3 regions of the Kitasatospora sp. NPDC053308 genome follow, and region 3 is predicted to be linked to each of the others. Evidence: riboswitches for the same ligand, from Rfam matches in the RefSeq annotation. Region 3 holds a riboswitch; each other region holds the start of a gene.
The links. A riboswitch is a leader RNA that binds a small molecule or an ion and turns the genes downstream of it on or off. The one in region 3 is predicted to bind cobalamin.

Region 1 (4,700 bases), on a different contig from region 3:
GCGACACCGACGGTCACCGCGCTGTCCCCCGAGACGTACGTCGCCCGGAGCACCTTCTGGCAGCCCTGGTCGCCGAGGACCTTGCCGAGCCCGCCGGTGGTGGAGTTCCCGTCCCAGCAGGGCTGGTCCAACGCGACCACGGTCCGGTTCCAGGTCGCACCGTTGATCGTCACCTGCAGCGCGGAGAACAGCGCCCCCGCGTCCTGCGGCGCCGGGTCGGTGGCGGCCTCCCAGATCGGCTTCGACGGGTCGTCCGGCTGGCTGCCCGGGCTCCCGCTCGCGCTGGACGGGCCGGGGGTGGGCTTGTCGGAGCCGGACGCCGTGGCCACCGGACCGGCGGTCTTCCCGGTGTCGTCCTTCTTGCCGAGGAGCAGCGCGCCGCCCGCGGCCAGGCCGCCGACCACGACGACCGCGATCGCGATGCCGATCACCTTCATCCGGCGCTTGCGCTTGGCGTCGGCCTCGTTGCGGTCCGCCAGCGCCGCCCAGTCCGGCTCGACGCGCTGCGGCGGCAGGGGCTGCTGGGGCGGCTGCTGCTGCCACTGCGCCTGCGGCGCCATCGGCTGAACCGGCTGGGGCACCGGCTGCGGCTGCGGCGCCACCGGCTGCGCCACTGGCGAGGGGACCGGCTGCGGCTGCGCGCCCGGCTGCTGGGGCTGGGTCAACGGTGGGACGGGCTGGGAAAGCGGCTGCGGGGACGGCACGACCGGCCCGTACGAAGCCGGCGGCGGCCCGAACCCACCGCTCGGCGGCGGCACCGGTCCCGGCACCGCCGGCTGCTGATTCTGTGCGCCCCCCGGCCCGGCGGGAGGCGTCCCCTGCGGCCCGTGCCCAGGTACGCCAGTTCCGTCGCTCATGCGCCCAGATCGTAGGGCATCATCCCGACCACCGATCGCCCGGTGACCGTTCCGTATCGAAACCAGGACTCCCGAGGCGCGGATCCGGACCGCCCGCGGCCGGGATCCGGGGGTTCCGCGGCTCGGAACCGGACCGCCCGAGCGCCGGGATCCGGCGTCCCGCGGCGGGCGTCCGAGGCAGCCGGAAGCCCCGCGCCGCGCCGCCCGCACGGTACCGCCGGTCATCGGTCCGACACACCGCGCCGCACTACATGTGGTGCCGCATCAGGGAGGCACCACTACATGTATGCTCACTCCTGCTGTCGATGCAGGGGAACCCGGTGGGAATCCGGGACTGCCCCGCAGCGGTGTGCGGGCGGCTGGAGCAGCCGTCCCCGCGAGTCCGATGACCTGCCGGCGGCCTGCGCCACGGCCCTCCCGCAGAGGCCGCGCCAGCACCAGCAGTACCCCTCCGGGCCTCGCGGGCGGGCCGGGGAGACACCGTCGCGCGACGCCGTCTGCGTTCGTGCCGTGCTCCCCTGCCCCGATCGGCCCGGTGACCCCGATCACCGCCGCCGATCGCCGCCAGGAGAGAGCGCCTTGACCACCGCTGCCTCAGCCACGCTGCCCGCCCAGGGCTCCGGTACCGCCTTCACCGACCCGACGGTCTCCGACCCCGGCGGCGCCCTGCTGCGGCTGCTCACCGACCGCAGCGCCGACCTCACCGAGGTCGACCCCGGCCATGTCGCCGCCGCCGCGCTGCGCGGCCGCCACGCCGGCTCGGACTTCGCCGAGCTGCGCGGGCTGGCCGTGGACGCCGCCGCGTCGATGATCGCCGAGGACCCCCAGTACTCGAAGCTGGCCGCCCGCCTGCTCGCCCTGGAGATCGTCGACGAGGCGAACAGCCAGGGCGCCACGTCCTTCTCCGCCTCGATCGCCGTCGGCCACGCCGAGGGCCTGATCGGCGACACCACGGCGGACTTCGTCGCCAAGCACGCCGCCGCGCTGGACGCCCTGATCGACGTCGAGGGCGACGACCGCTTCGAGTACTTCGGCCTGCGCACCGTGCAGTCGCGCTACCTGCTGCGCCACCCGATCACCCGCAAGGTGGTCGAGACCCCGCAGCACTTCCTGCTCCGCGTCGCCTGTGGCCTGGCGGTCGGCGACACCGAGCAGTCCGTGCGCGAGGTCGCCGAGCTGTACGGCCTGATGAGCCGGCTGGAGTACCTGACCTCCTCGCCGACGCTCTTCAACTCCGGCACCCGGCACCCGCAGATGTCGAGCTGCTACCTGCTCGACTCCCCGCTGGACAACCTGGACTCGATCTACAACCGCTACGCGCAGATCGCCCGGCTGTCCAAGCACGCCGGCGGCATCGGCCTGTCCTACTCGCGCATCCGCTCGCGCGGCAGCCTGATCCGCGGCACCAACGGCAAGTCCAACGGCATCGTGCCGTTCCTGCGCACCCTGGACTCCTCGGTCGCGGCCGTCAACCAGGGCGGCCGGCGCAAGGGCGCGGCCTGCGTCTACCTGGAGACCTGGCACGCCGACATCGAGGAGTTCCTGGAGCTCCGCGACAACACCGGCGAAGAGGCCCGCCGCACCCACAACCTCAACCTGGCGCACTGGATCCCGGACGAGTTCATGCGCCGGGTCAACGCCAACGCGGACTGGTCGCTGTTCTCCCCGGCCGACGTGCCCGAGCTGGTCGACCTGTGGGGCGCCGACTTCGACGAGGCGTACCGCAAGGCCGAGCAGGCCGGCAAGGCCGTCCGCACCATCCCGGCGCAGACCCTGTACGCCCGCATGATGCGCACCCTGGCGCAGACCGGCAACGGCTGGATGACCTTCAAGGACGCCTCCAACCGCGCCGCCAACCAGACCGCGCTGCCGGGCCGCACGGTGCACTCCTCCAACCTGTGCACGGAGATCCTGGAGGTCACGGACGACTCCGAGACCGCCGTCTGCAACCTCGGCTCGGTCAACCTGGGCGCCCACGTGGCCCCCGGCGCCACCGCCGACGACCTGCTCGGCGCCATGGACTGGGAGCGGCTGGACGCCACCGTGCGCACCGCCGTCACCTTCCTCGACCGCGTGGTGGACATCAACTTCTACCCGACCACCGAGGCCGGCACCTCCAACTCCCGCTGGCGCCCGGTCGGCCTCGGCGTGATGGGCCTGCAGGACGTCTTCTTCAAGCTGCGGATCGACTTCGACTCCGCCGAGGCGAAGACCCTCTCCACCCTCATCGCCGAGCGCATCATGCTCACCGCGTACGAGCGCTCCGCCGACCTGGCCGAGCAGCTCGGCCGCCACGAGGCGTACGGCGAGACCCGCGCCGCCCGCGGCGAGCTGCACATCGACCACTTCCCGACGGCCGCCCCGCAGTGGGCCGACCGCTGGACGGCGCTGCGCGCCCGGATCGCCGAGACCGGCCTGCGCAACTCGCTGCTGCTCGCGATCGCGCCGACCGCGACTATCGCGTCCATCGCCGGCGTGTACGAGTGCATCGAGCCGCAGGTGTCCAACCTGTTCAAGCGCGAGACGCTGAGCGGTGAGTTCCTGCAGGTCAACCCGTACCTGGTGCGCGAGCTCAAGGAGCTCGGCGTCTGGGACCAGCAGACCCGGGACGCCCTGCGCGACGCCAACGGCTCCGTGCAGGAGTTCACCTGGCTGCCCGCCGAGGTCCGTTCGCTCTACCGCACCGCGTGGGAGCTGCCGCAGCGCGCGCTGATCGACCTGGCCGCGGCCCGCATGCCGTACCTGGACCAGAGCCAGTCGCTGAACCTGTTCATGGCGGCGCCGACCATCGGCAAGCTCAGCTCGATGTACGCCTACGCGTGGAAGGTCGGTCTGAAGACCACCTACTACCTGCGCTCGCGCCCGGCCACCCGGATCGCCCAGGCCGCCTCCGGCGCCGCCCGCACCGCCGTGCCGGTTCCCGCCCCCACCATGACCCAGGCCGAACAGGACGCCATCGCCTGCTCCCTGGAGAACCCCGAGTCCTGCGAGGCCTGCCAGTGAGCACCCCGAACGAAGACCGCAAGATGCTGCTCGACCCCGGCTTCGAGCTGACCCTGCGCCCGATGCGCTACCCGTCGTTCTACGACCGGTACCGCGACGCGATCAAGAACACCTGGACCGTCGAGGAGGTGGACCTGCACTCCGACGTCGCCGACCTGGCGAAGCTCAGCGAGGGCGAGCGCCACCTGATCGGCCGGCTGGTCGCGTTCTTCGCGACCGGTGACTCGATCGTCGCCAACAACGTGGTGCTGAGCCTGTACAAGCACATCAACTCCCCGGAGGCGCGGCTGTACCTGTCGCGCCAGCTGTTCGAGGAGGCGGTGCACGTCCAGTTCTACCTGACGCTGCTGGACACCTACCTCCCGGACCCGGAGGACCGCGCGGCGGCCTTCGCCGCGGTGGAGAACATCCCCTCCATCGCGCAGAAGGCGAAGTTCTGCTTCAAGTACATGAACGCGGTCGACCACATCGACTCGCTGCAGACGAAGGAGGACAGGCGGGCGTTCCTGCTCAACCTGATCTGCTTCGCGGCCTGCGTCGAGGGCCTGTTCTTCTACGGCGCGTTCGCGTACGTGTACTGGTTCCGGAGCCGGGGGCTGCTGCACGGCCTGGCGACCGGCACCAACTGGGTGTTCCGCGACGAGTCCATGCACATGGACTTCGCGATGTCGGTGGTGGACACCGTCCGCGAGGAGGAGCCCGACCTCTTCGACGACGAGATGGCCAAGCAGGTGACGGAGATGCTGGAGGAGGCCGTCGAGGCCGAGCTCCAGTTCGCCAAGGACCTGTGTGGTGACGGCCTGGCCGGCATGAACACCGAGTCGATGCGCCAGTACCTGG
Region 2 (4,700 bases), on a different contig from region 3:
GGCCACCGCGACGGCGAGGCCCGGCAGTTCGAGGGCGGTGTCGGCGAGCCAGTCGACGGCGGGGTGTTCGGCGTGCGGCTCGGTGCGGGCGAGGACTTCGGCGGTGTACCGCAGGGTGTCGTCGGGGTGGTCGTCGGTGAGGGCGTGGAAGCCGCGCGGGCTGTGGCCGTGGAGGGGGACGGGGTAGCGGCGCAGGCTGACCTCGGTGCCGTCGCTCTGGCCCTCGACGTCGTACGCGGTGGGCCCGTCGCTGTCCCCGGGGTCGGGCGCGGGCTTCGGGTAGGGCGGCAGGGCGGGTTCGTGGGCGGGTTCGTCGAGGCCGTCGAGGAAGGAGTAGAGCAACGGGCGCAGCAGCCGCGCGGATTCGCCGCGGTGGGCGAGCGAGCGGTGGGTGACGTCGGTCAGGTCGGCCTGGTCGGACGGGCCCCGGGTGAGGGCGTGTTCGAGCTGGGCGGCGAGGTCGCCGCCGGGGTCGAGCACGGGCGCGCTCTGGCCGAAGGCGTAGCCGGGGGACCCGGGGTCGAGTTCGGCGGCGCCGGTGGCGACGATCATCGTGGGGCGCTCCAGCGCGGCGCCGTAGACGGAGACCGAGCCGTGGTCGCCGATCATGACGTCGGCGGCGACGAGCGCGGCCTGCCAGCCCCGGTGGGGCGGGATGAGTCGCAGGCCCATCCGTCGGGCGTCGTCGAGCAGGGCCGCCGGGTCGTGCCGGCTCCAGATGTTGGGGTGCAGCACGACGGCCACGGTGTACTCGTCGGCGGGCAGCCGGCGGACCAGTCGCTGCGGCAGGTCGGGGTGGCGGCCGAATAACGAGTGCTCGCTCCAGGTGGAGTCGACGACGACGAGCCGTCGGCCGTCGACGGCGCCGAGCGCGGCGCGGTAGGCGTCGCGGGAGCGCCGGCTGCGCAGCATCCGGTCGAAGCAGGGGTCGCCGACCACCCGGGCGACGTCCAGGGCCTCGGGGCAGGAGACCCGCAGGCGGTCCAGCTGCTCGGGGTGGGAGAGGCCGAGGACGTCGACGAAGACCCGTCCCTGGTGGGTGAGTTCGTTGCGGGAGAGGCCGGCGGCGCTGACCGTGTCGCCGGTGGACTCGGTGACCAGCCGGTTGTAGCCGGCGCCGTGCGGGAGGACGACGAGCCGGGCGTCCAGGCGGTGCATGGAGGAGTGGACGGCGCAGGCGACGGCCAGGTCGAAGCGGTGCCGGACGGCGTCCTCCCAGTCCAGCAGGGTGAAGCCGGGCAGTCCGCGCAGGTAGTCGTCCAGGGCGCGGTCGGCGAAGGCGGAGCCGGGGTTGACGGTGAAGTAGCGGGCGATGCCGTCGGGGTTCAGCAGGGCGAGGACGTCCAGGACCCGGGTGGCGGAGGTGAGGGTGCGGGCCACCGCCAGCACGCGGGCCTTGACCGGTCGGGTGTTCCAGCGGTCGGCGGGCCAGGCGTGGGGGTGGGACGGCACGCCATGATCGTACTCATCCGGGTACCGGCCCGCGGGCTGTTCGCCGAGTGTCGGTCAGCCCGCCGCGGCGGTGGGCTCGTGGTGCTCGGAGGCGGCGCACTCGTCGAGGAGGGGGCGCATGTCCTCGTCCACGAGCCGGTAGCGCACCACACGTCCGTCCTTGTCGCCGGTGACCACGCCCGCCGTGCGGAGCAGCCGCAGGGCCTGGGAGACGGCGGGGTCGCGCATGCCGGTGGCGACCGCGAGATCGGTGACGGCGAGCGGTCCGGCCCGGTGGAGGGCGAGCAGCAGGGCGAGCCGACCAGGGTCGGCGAGCAGGGAGAACCGCTCGGCCCAGGACCGGACGTGCGCGGTGTCGCCGATCGCGGCGATGGCCTCGCAGACCCGGTGCCCGTCGATGGTGCGGTGGCCCGCGCGGTCGGCCGGTACGAGATGCATGCGGACATTCTTGCAGGCGGGCGGCTGTGATCCTGAACACCTGCGCAGGTGCGCAGCCTTGCATGGGTCGGGACGGGACCCCTACGGTGTAGCCCGCCGTGGTGCTCGGGAAGACCGGTGACGGACCCTCAGGGTCCGGAGTCCGGAGCGGCCCTCGCCACTGTGATCGGGTCATTCCGCCGGCTTCCGGGGGAGTGGAGTCCGTACCCACGACGCCACTGGGCGCCTCGCGCGCTCGGGAAGGCGGGTACGGGTGTTCCCGTAAGCCAGGAGACCGGCCACGGCACTTCACGAACTGATTCCACGAGGTGCTGGAGCGTGATCCGCAGATGACCCTGCCCGAAACCGCCGCTGCCGACGCGAAGGCGGCGCCCGCGGTGCTGCCCGGCTTCAGATGGAAGCGCGAGGACACCGTCCGCACGGCCGGGCTGATGGGGGTGATCCTGGCCATGCACGTGGTGGCCTTCGGGACCCTCGTCTTCCTGGTGGCACCCGAACGGTACGCGGTGGGCACCCAGGTCTTCGGGGTGGGCCTGGGCATCACCGCGTACACCCTCGGCATGCGGCACGCCTTCGACGCCGACCACATCGCGGTGATCGACAACACCACCCGCAAGCTGATGGCGGACGGGAAGCGGCCGGTGTCGGTGGGCTTCTGGTTCGCCCTCGGGCACTCCTCGATGGTCGTCCTCATGGCGGCCCTGGTGGCGGGCGGCGCGCAGCTGGCGAACACGCTGATGGACGACGAGTCGACCACCCACAAGTGGCTCGGGGCGGTGGGCACGACCACCTCCGGCGTCTTCCTCTACCTGATCGGCGCGCTCAACCTGGCGGCGCTGCTCGGCATCGTCAAGGTGTTCCGGGCGATGCGGGCCGGGCAGTACGACGAGGCGGAGCTGGAGGCGCACCTCGACTCGCGGGGCTTCATGGCCCGGGTGCTGAACCGGGCGACCCGCTCGATCACCCGGCCCGGGCAGATGTTCCCGGTCGGCATGGTGCTGGGCCTGGGCTTCGACACCGCGACCGAGGTCACCCTGATGGTGATGGCCGGCTCGGGGGCGGCCTCCGGACTGCCCTGGTACGCGATCGTCTGCCTGCCGCTGCTCTTCGCGGCCGGGATGAGCCTGTTCGACACGCTGGACGGGACGTTCATGAACTTCGCGTACCAGTGGGCGTTCTCCAACCCGGTGCGGAAGGTGTACTACAACCTGACCATCACGGGGTTGTCGATCGCGGTGGCGTTCATCATCGGCACGATCGAGCTGGTCGGGGTGCTGCACGAGAAGTTCGACCTGACCGACCCGGTGACCGGCTGGATCGCGGACATCTCGCTGGACAACGTCGGCTACGCCATCGCCGGGCTGTTCGTGGTGGTCTGGGCGGTCGCGATCGGGTACTGGAAGCTCGCCCGGGTCGAGAACCGCTGGGCGCCCCGGGAGCCGTGAGCCGCCCGGACGGCCGCGCCGAACGGCGCCCCCCCACCCGGGGAGGCGCCGTTCGGCGTTCTCGGTGCCGCTCAGCGCTCCTCGCGGAAGGCGACGTGCCGGGCCGCGACCGGGTCGTACTTGCGCAGGACCATCCGGTCCGGGTCGTTGCGGCGGTTCTTGCGGGTCACGTACGTGAAGCCGGTGCCGGCGGTGGAGCGGAGCTCGACGACGGGACGCAGTTCGCTGCGGGCCACGGGGTCCTCCTCGGTCCGGGGTGCCGGTTCGGGACCGCACCCGACATGGAAGTCATGTTCGTCTTGCCCAACACGAGCCCGGACCCGCCCATTCCCGGGGGTGCTCGGCGGGCGGTTCGGCCCGGGGGTTCGTAGGCTCGACGCATGGCGGATGCGTACGCGGGGCGGCGGGAGCGGGTGAGGGAGCACTGCAGTGCGGCCGGGGCCGATGCGGCGCTGATCACCCGGGCGGCGAACGTGCGGTATCTGACGGGCTGCGCGCCCTGCGGGGCGACGTTGCTGCTGACCAGGGAGCGCGCCCTGCTCGCGCTGCCGGACGACCTGCCGCCGGACGACTCCGGGGAGCACCTGATCGCCCCGGACGTCACCCAGCTGCCGGTGGCCGGCGGGGCGGACACCGCGCTGGCCGCCGCGGCCGCCGCGGCGACCTTCGGGGTGGCGGGCCTGGCGGTGGAGGAGCACGACCTGACCGTGAGCCGGCACCGGGCGGTGGCCGGTCTGGCCGGGAAGGCCCGGCTGGCCGACCTGGGCCAGGTGGTCGAGCGGTTGCGGGTGGTCAAGGACGAGCACGAGATCGCCGACCTGCGGATCGCCGCGGAGATCGCCGACCAGGCGCTCGGCGAGCTGCTGGAGTCGATCCTGGTCGGCCGCACCGAGCGCCACCTGGCGATGGAGCTGGAGCGCCGGATGATCGACCACGGCGCCGACCGGGCGGCCTTCCCGGTCTCGGTCGGCACCGGCAGCCACTCCGGGCAGGCCGCCCACCAGCCGACCGACCGCCGGGTGGAGGAGGGCGACTTCCTGACCGTCGTGATGGGCGCGCAGTACCGCGGCTACGGCGTCTCCACCGCCCGCACCTTCGTGATCGGAGCGGCGCCGGCGCCCTGGCAGGTGGAGCTGCACCGGCTCGTGTTCCGCGCCCAGCGGGCCGGGCGGGAGGCGCTCGGACCGGGTGTGGAGCAGTGCGTGCCCGACCGGGCCGCCCGGCAGGTCCTGGAGGCGGCGGGCCACACCGAGGCCTCCCCGCACCCGGTGGGCCACGGCATCGGACTGGAGATCAGGGAGGCGCCGCGCCTCGGCCCGTCGGACATGGGTAAACTGGACAGCCGCGTGCCGGTCACCGTCGGCC
Region 3 (4,700 bases):
CGCAGGTCGGCCATGCCGACGATCGCGGTGAACGGATAGCGGACGTCGGTCATGCGTCACTCCCAGGTGCCCCGGGCGCCAGGAACGGCAGCGATCCGGCCGCCGGTACCCCGCCCTCGATCAGCTTCCACAGCGCGTCGGTGTCCGCGTGCTCCTCGATCAGGTCGCCCAGCCGGTCCAGCCGGGCCTCGCGCGCCGCGGCGAAGGAGGTGTCCGGTGCCGGGACGAACGCCCGTCCGGACAACTCGGCGACCTCGCGCAGGAGTTCGCGGCGGAAGCCGTCGTTCTCCAGCGCGCCGTGCCAGGTCGTGCCCCAGACCGCCCCCACCCGGCAGCCGTCCAGGGGCCGCCCCCGGCCGTCGGAGAAGAACGTCTCCCCGCCCTCCACGGCCACCACCCCGTGGTGGATCTCGTAGCCCTCGACCCGCTGCCCGTACGCCTCGCCGACCGGACGGGCCAGCACCTTCTCGGCGCCGAACCGCACGTGCGTCGGCAGCAGCCCCAGCCCGTCGACGGCGCCCGCCCTGGACTCCACCTCGTCGACGATCCCGCGCGCCAGCATCTGGTAGCCGCCGCACACCCCGAGCACCGGCCGCCCGGCCGCCGCCCGCGCGCTCAGCACCGGCTCCAGGCCGCGCTCGCGCAGCCAGGCGAGGTCCGCGACGGTGGCCCGGGTGCCGGGCAGCACCACCAGGTCGGCGTCGGCGAGCTCCTCCGGCCGGGTCGCCCAGCGCACCAGCACGCCCGGCTCCTGCGCCAGCGCGTCCAGGTCGGTGAAGTTGGACAGCCGGGGGAAGCGCACCACGGCCACCCGCAGCACGTCCGCGCCGAGCGGCCCGCGCCCGTCCACCCGGTCCACCACGGTCGACAGGTCCAGCGAGTCCTCGGCGTCCAGCCACAGCCCGGACAGCATCGGCAGGGTGCCCAGCACCGGACGGCCGGTCAGCCCGTGCAGCATCTCCAGTCCGGGCGCGAGCAGCCGGGCGTCGCCGCGGAACTTGTTGACGAACCAGCCCGCCACGTGCCGCTGGTCCTCCGCCGACAGCAGCGCCAGCGTCCCGTACATCGCCGCGAACACGCCGCCCCGGTCGATGTCCCCGACCACCACCACGGGCAGCCCGGCGGCCGTGGCCAGGCCCATGTTGGCGATGTCCCGGTCGCGCAGGTTGATCTCGGCGGGCGATCCGGCGCCCTCGCAGACCACCACCTCGTAGCGCCGGCGCAGATCGGCCAGGCACTCCAGCGCGCGCTCCAGCAGGACGGGCTTGCGCTCGCGGTAGTCCAGCGCGCCCACCTCGGCGACCGGCCTGCCCAGCAGCACCACCTGGCTGCGGCCGTCCGCGCCGGGCTTCAGCAGCACCGGGTTCATCGCCGCCTCCGGCTCCACCCGGGCGGCCTGCGCCTGCATCGCCTGGGCGCGGCCGATCTCGGCCCCGTCGGCGGTGACGAAGGAGTTCAGCGACATGTTCTGCGCCTTGAACGGCGCGACCCGCACGCCCTGGCGGGCCAGCCAGCGGCAGATGCCCGCCGTCACCACGCTCTTGCCCGCGTCCGAGGTCGTCCCGGCGACCAGCAGCGCGTTGCTCATGCCCCACCCCTCCTCGTGCGGAACGCCCTGATCGCCAGATGCCCCGCGACCGTCGTACCCAGTGCCAGCGCGCCCACCCGCCGGGAGAGCGCGCAGGCCCGCTCGATGTCGTCGACCGTCACCGGCCGCAGCTCCGCGCCCAGCACCGGCCGGTGCTCCACCCTCGTGCCGTACCGCAGCGCGCCGCCCAGCCGTACGCCCACCGCGCCGGCGAACGCCGACTCCGCCTGACCCGCGTTCGGGCTCGGGTGCGCGGAGCCGTCGCGCCGCCAGACCCGCCAGGCCGTCCGGGGGTGCGGGGCGGCGGCGACGGTCAGCAGCGCGGTCAGCCGGGCGCCCGGCCAGCCCGCCACGTCGTCCAGCCGGGCCGAGGCCCAGCCGAACCGGGCGTGCCGCGGCGAGCGGTGGCCCACCATGGCGTCCAGGGTGTTCACGGCGCGGAACGCCAGCAGACCGGGCGTGCCCGCCAGGGCGCCCCAGACCAGCGCGTTGACCACGGCGTCGGCGGTGTTCTCGGCCACCGACTCGACCACCGCGCGGGCGATCTGCTGCTCGTCCAGCGCGCTCGGGTCCCGTCCGCACAGGTGCGGCAGCCGCTCCCGGGCGGCGGCCAGGTCGCCGTCCCTCAGCGAGCGGCCGACGGTGCGGGCCTCCCGGGTCAGCGAAGTGCCGCCGAGCACCGTCCAGGTCGCGGCCGCGGCCAGCGCCGCCCGGCCCAGCGGACGCCGGCCCACCGTACGGTCCAGGGCGAGCGCGCCCGCCGCGACGGCGCCCACGCACAGCGCCGTGTACCCGGCCCCGGCGGCCCGGTCGTCGCGCCACAGCCGGCGCTCCAGCCGGGTCGCGGCGGCGCCGAAGAGCGCCACCGGGTGGCCCCGGCGCGGGTCGGCGAAGCGGGCGTCGGCGGCGTAGCCCGCGACGGCGCCCAGCGCGAACGCGGCGGCGCGGGCCGACCGGCGGGCCGCGCCGCGGGCCGGGAGGCGGGCCGGGGCAAGGAGCGAGGGGCGCGGCGTCAGCGCACGGGCGGTCATCGGCCGCACGGCGGAAGGCAGCTCGGAGTCCGGCCGGGCGGGGCAGCCTGCATCGCGTGCGTGTCCTCACTCAGGGTCCGCGCCCTGGGTCGACGTAACGGGGGCGAGAGTCTCCTGGCTTCCGGGTCGGACGCACCCCCGGGGCCTTCCAGCGGCTTCTGACGGCCCGCCGTGGCGATAGTTCCGAGCGTGCTCCCCGGTGACAGTGGCGGGACCGCGCCGGACTCGCACCGGCTTCCTCTCCATGCCTCCGATTGGCCTCAGGATCCCATCACGCGCCCGAACCGGGAGTCAACCGAGGTCACGGAGGGGTTGGTCACACGGAGGCCGGGCACCGACAGCGCCTGACAGCCTGTGGGATCGCCCAGCGCGGCGCCGCCCCGGCACCGGCCGCTTCGTGCGTTCGGTCGGTGGGGGCGCGCCCCGCCGCGCGCCTACGTTCGGGGGCATGCGCCGCAGAAAGTCCCCCGCCGCCCCGCCCCCGGTGCCGTTCTCCCCCGCAGCCGCCCGCTCCCACCGCTCAGGACTCGGCCTGACCCCCGAACAGGTCGCGGAGGGCATGGCCGCGAACGGCGTCCGGCTGCTGCCCGGCCACGTCCTCGCCTGGGAGGACGGCCGGCTGCGCCCCAGTGAAACGGAGCTCATCGCCCTCGCCCGCGCCCTCTGGTGCCCCACCGTCCAGCTGATGGACGCCCGCCCCGTGCTGCTGCGCGACCACCGGGTCGCCCGCGAACTCCCGCAGGGCACCGTCGCCGAACGCACCGGCACCACCCTCACCGCCTACCAGCGGGCCGAACTGACCGGGCGGTGGGAGGGCGACGAGGACCAGACCGCCGCCCTCGCCCAGGTCCTCGGCCTGAGCCTGCCCGAGCTCGTCGCGGCCACCGGTCGCGAGGAGGCCCTGGAGAGCCTGCTCCGCCAGTGCGTCGGCGGCCGCTGGCAGCCCCAGCTCCGCGCCCTGGCCCGGATCGTCCCCGCCCCCGCCGAGGCGCTCTCCGCCGTCCTCGCCACCCTCCACCAGGAGCACCAGGTCCCCACCCACTGGGGCAGCAGCGCCCGCGCCGACCAGGCCCCCGCCACCGACGACCTCGTCCCCCGCTTCTGGCACCTCCTCGGCGTCGAGACGGCGGCCGAGACGCCCTGACCGCCGCACCCCGCGAAGCCCCGCCCCGGCCCCCGCCGCACTGACCCGCCCTCGACCCGGTCCGGCCCCGCCCTCGACCCGGCCCCGCCCGGCCCCGCCACGCGTACCCCGGACGGCCCAGCCCGGTGGCCGGGCGGGCGGGGCGCCGGTGGACTGGTGCACGAACACCGTCCGGTCCGTGACCAACAGAGCGGGGATCGATATGCGCTGGGGAACCGCCGCCGCCGTGGCTGCCGCCGCCGTCGGGACCGGGGCCGTCGTCCTGGTGATCGGCCGCCGGGCCTCCGAGCGGATGGTGCGTCCGGTGACCGCCGTCCAGGAGTCCGGGCCGGTCCTGGTCAGGAGCCTCGGCGCCGGGCGGGTCACCTTCACCCGCGGTCCCGGGAGCCTGCGCCCCGGGCGCTGGGCGGTCGAGTGGGGCGACGACGGCCACGCGGTGGTCGAGGAGGTGCTGCACAGCGACGAGCAGAGCGTCACCCGCCGGCTGGTCCGCGCCGACCAGGGCACCCTCGCGCCCGGCACCGAGGTCCGCTTCACCCCGCGCGTCCACCTCGGCGACCCGACCCGGGCGCTCGGCCTCGCCTACACGGACACCGTCGTCGACGGCGAACTCGGCGACCTCCCCGCCTGGCGCCTGGAGGGCAAGCGCGGCACCTGGGTGATCCTGGTCCACGGCCCGGAGGCCGACCGCGGGCAGACCCTCCCGGTCCTGCCGGTGCTCGACCGGCTGTCCCTGCCCGTCCTGTGCGTCACCTACCGCGGCGACGAGGGCGCCCCCGCCTCCCCGGACGGGTACAGCCACTTCGGCGAGACCGAGTGGCGCGACGTCGAGGCGGCGGTACGGCTGGCGCTCGACAACGGCGCGGGCCGGGTGATCCTGTACGGCTGGTCGGTCGGCGCCACCATGGTCCTGCAGACGGCGGCCCGCTCCGCCTGG

Region 1: another riboswitch for cobalamin. It lies ahead of ACZ6Y7_RS14470 (ribonucleoside-diphosphate reductase subunit alpha); the one in region 3 lies ahead of ACZ6Y7_RS19765 (cobalamin biosynthesis protein).
Region 2: another riboswitch for cobalamin. It lies ahead of nicT (Nickel transporter NicT); the one in region 3 lies ahead of ACZ6Y7_RS19765 (cobalamin biosynthesis protein).

What each region holds. Positions count from the first base shown of each region.
Region 1 is NZ_JBVJJY010000005.1:242,481-247,180, reverse strand. Features, by position in the region: gene ACZ6Y7_RS14475 (hypothetical protein) at 1-665, opposite strand, end outside; cobalamin riboswitch at 1,138-1,269, shown strand; gene ACZ6Y7_RS14470 (ribonucleoside-diphosphate reductase subunit alpha) at 1,461-3,860, shown strand; gene ACZ6Y7_RS14465 (ribonucleotide-diphosphate reductase subunit beta) at 3,884-4,700, shown strand, end outside.
Region 2 is NZ_JBVJJY010000017.1:56,220-60,919, reverse strand. Features, by position in the region: gene ACZ6Y7_RS29710 (hypothetical protein) at 1-1,452, opposite strand, end outside; gene ACZ6Y7_RS29705 (ArsR/SmtB family transcription factor) at 1,507-1,890, opposite strand; cobalamin riboswitch at 1,973-2,187, shown strand; gene nicT (Nickel transporter NicT) at 2,220-3,335, shown strand; gene rpmG (50S ribosomal protein L33) at 3,407-3,571, opposite strand; gene ACZ6Y7_RS29690 (M24 family metallopeptidase) at 3,716-4,700, shown strand, end outside.
Region 3 is NZ_JBVJJY010000008.1:76,943-81,642, reverse strand. Features, by position in the region: gene ACZ6Y7_RS19775 (putative cobaltochelatase) at 1-53, opposite strand, end outside; gene ACZ6Y7_RS19770 (cobyric acid synthase) at 50-1,588, opposite strand; gene ACZ6Y7_RS19765 (cobalamin biosynthesis protein) at 1,585-2,619, opposite strand; cobalamin riboswitch at 2,728-2,859, opposite strand; gene ACZ6Y7_RS19760 (helix-turn-helix domain-containing protein) at 3,068-3,763, shown strand; gene ACZ6Y7_RS19755 (alpha/beta hydrolase family protein) at 3,942-4,700, shown strand, end outside.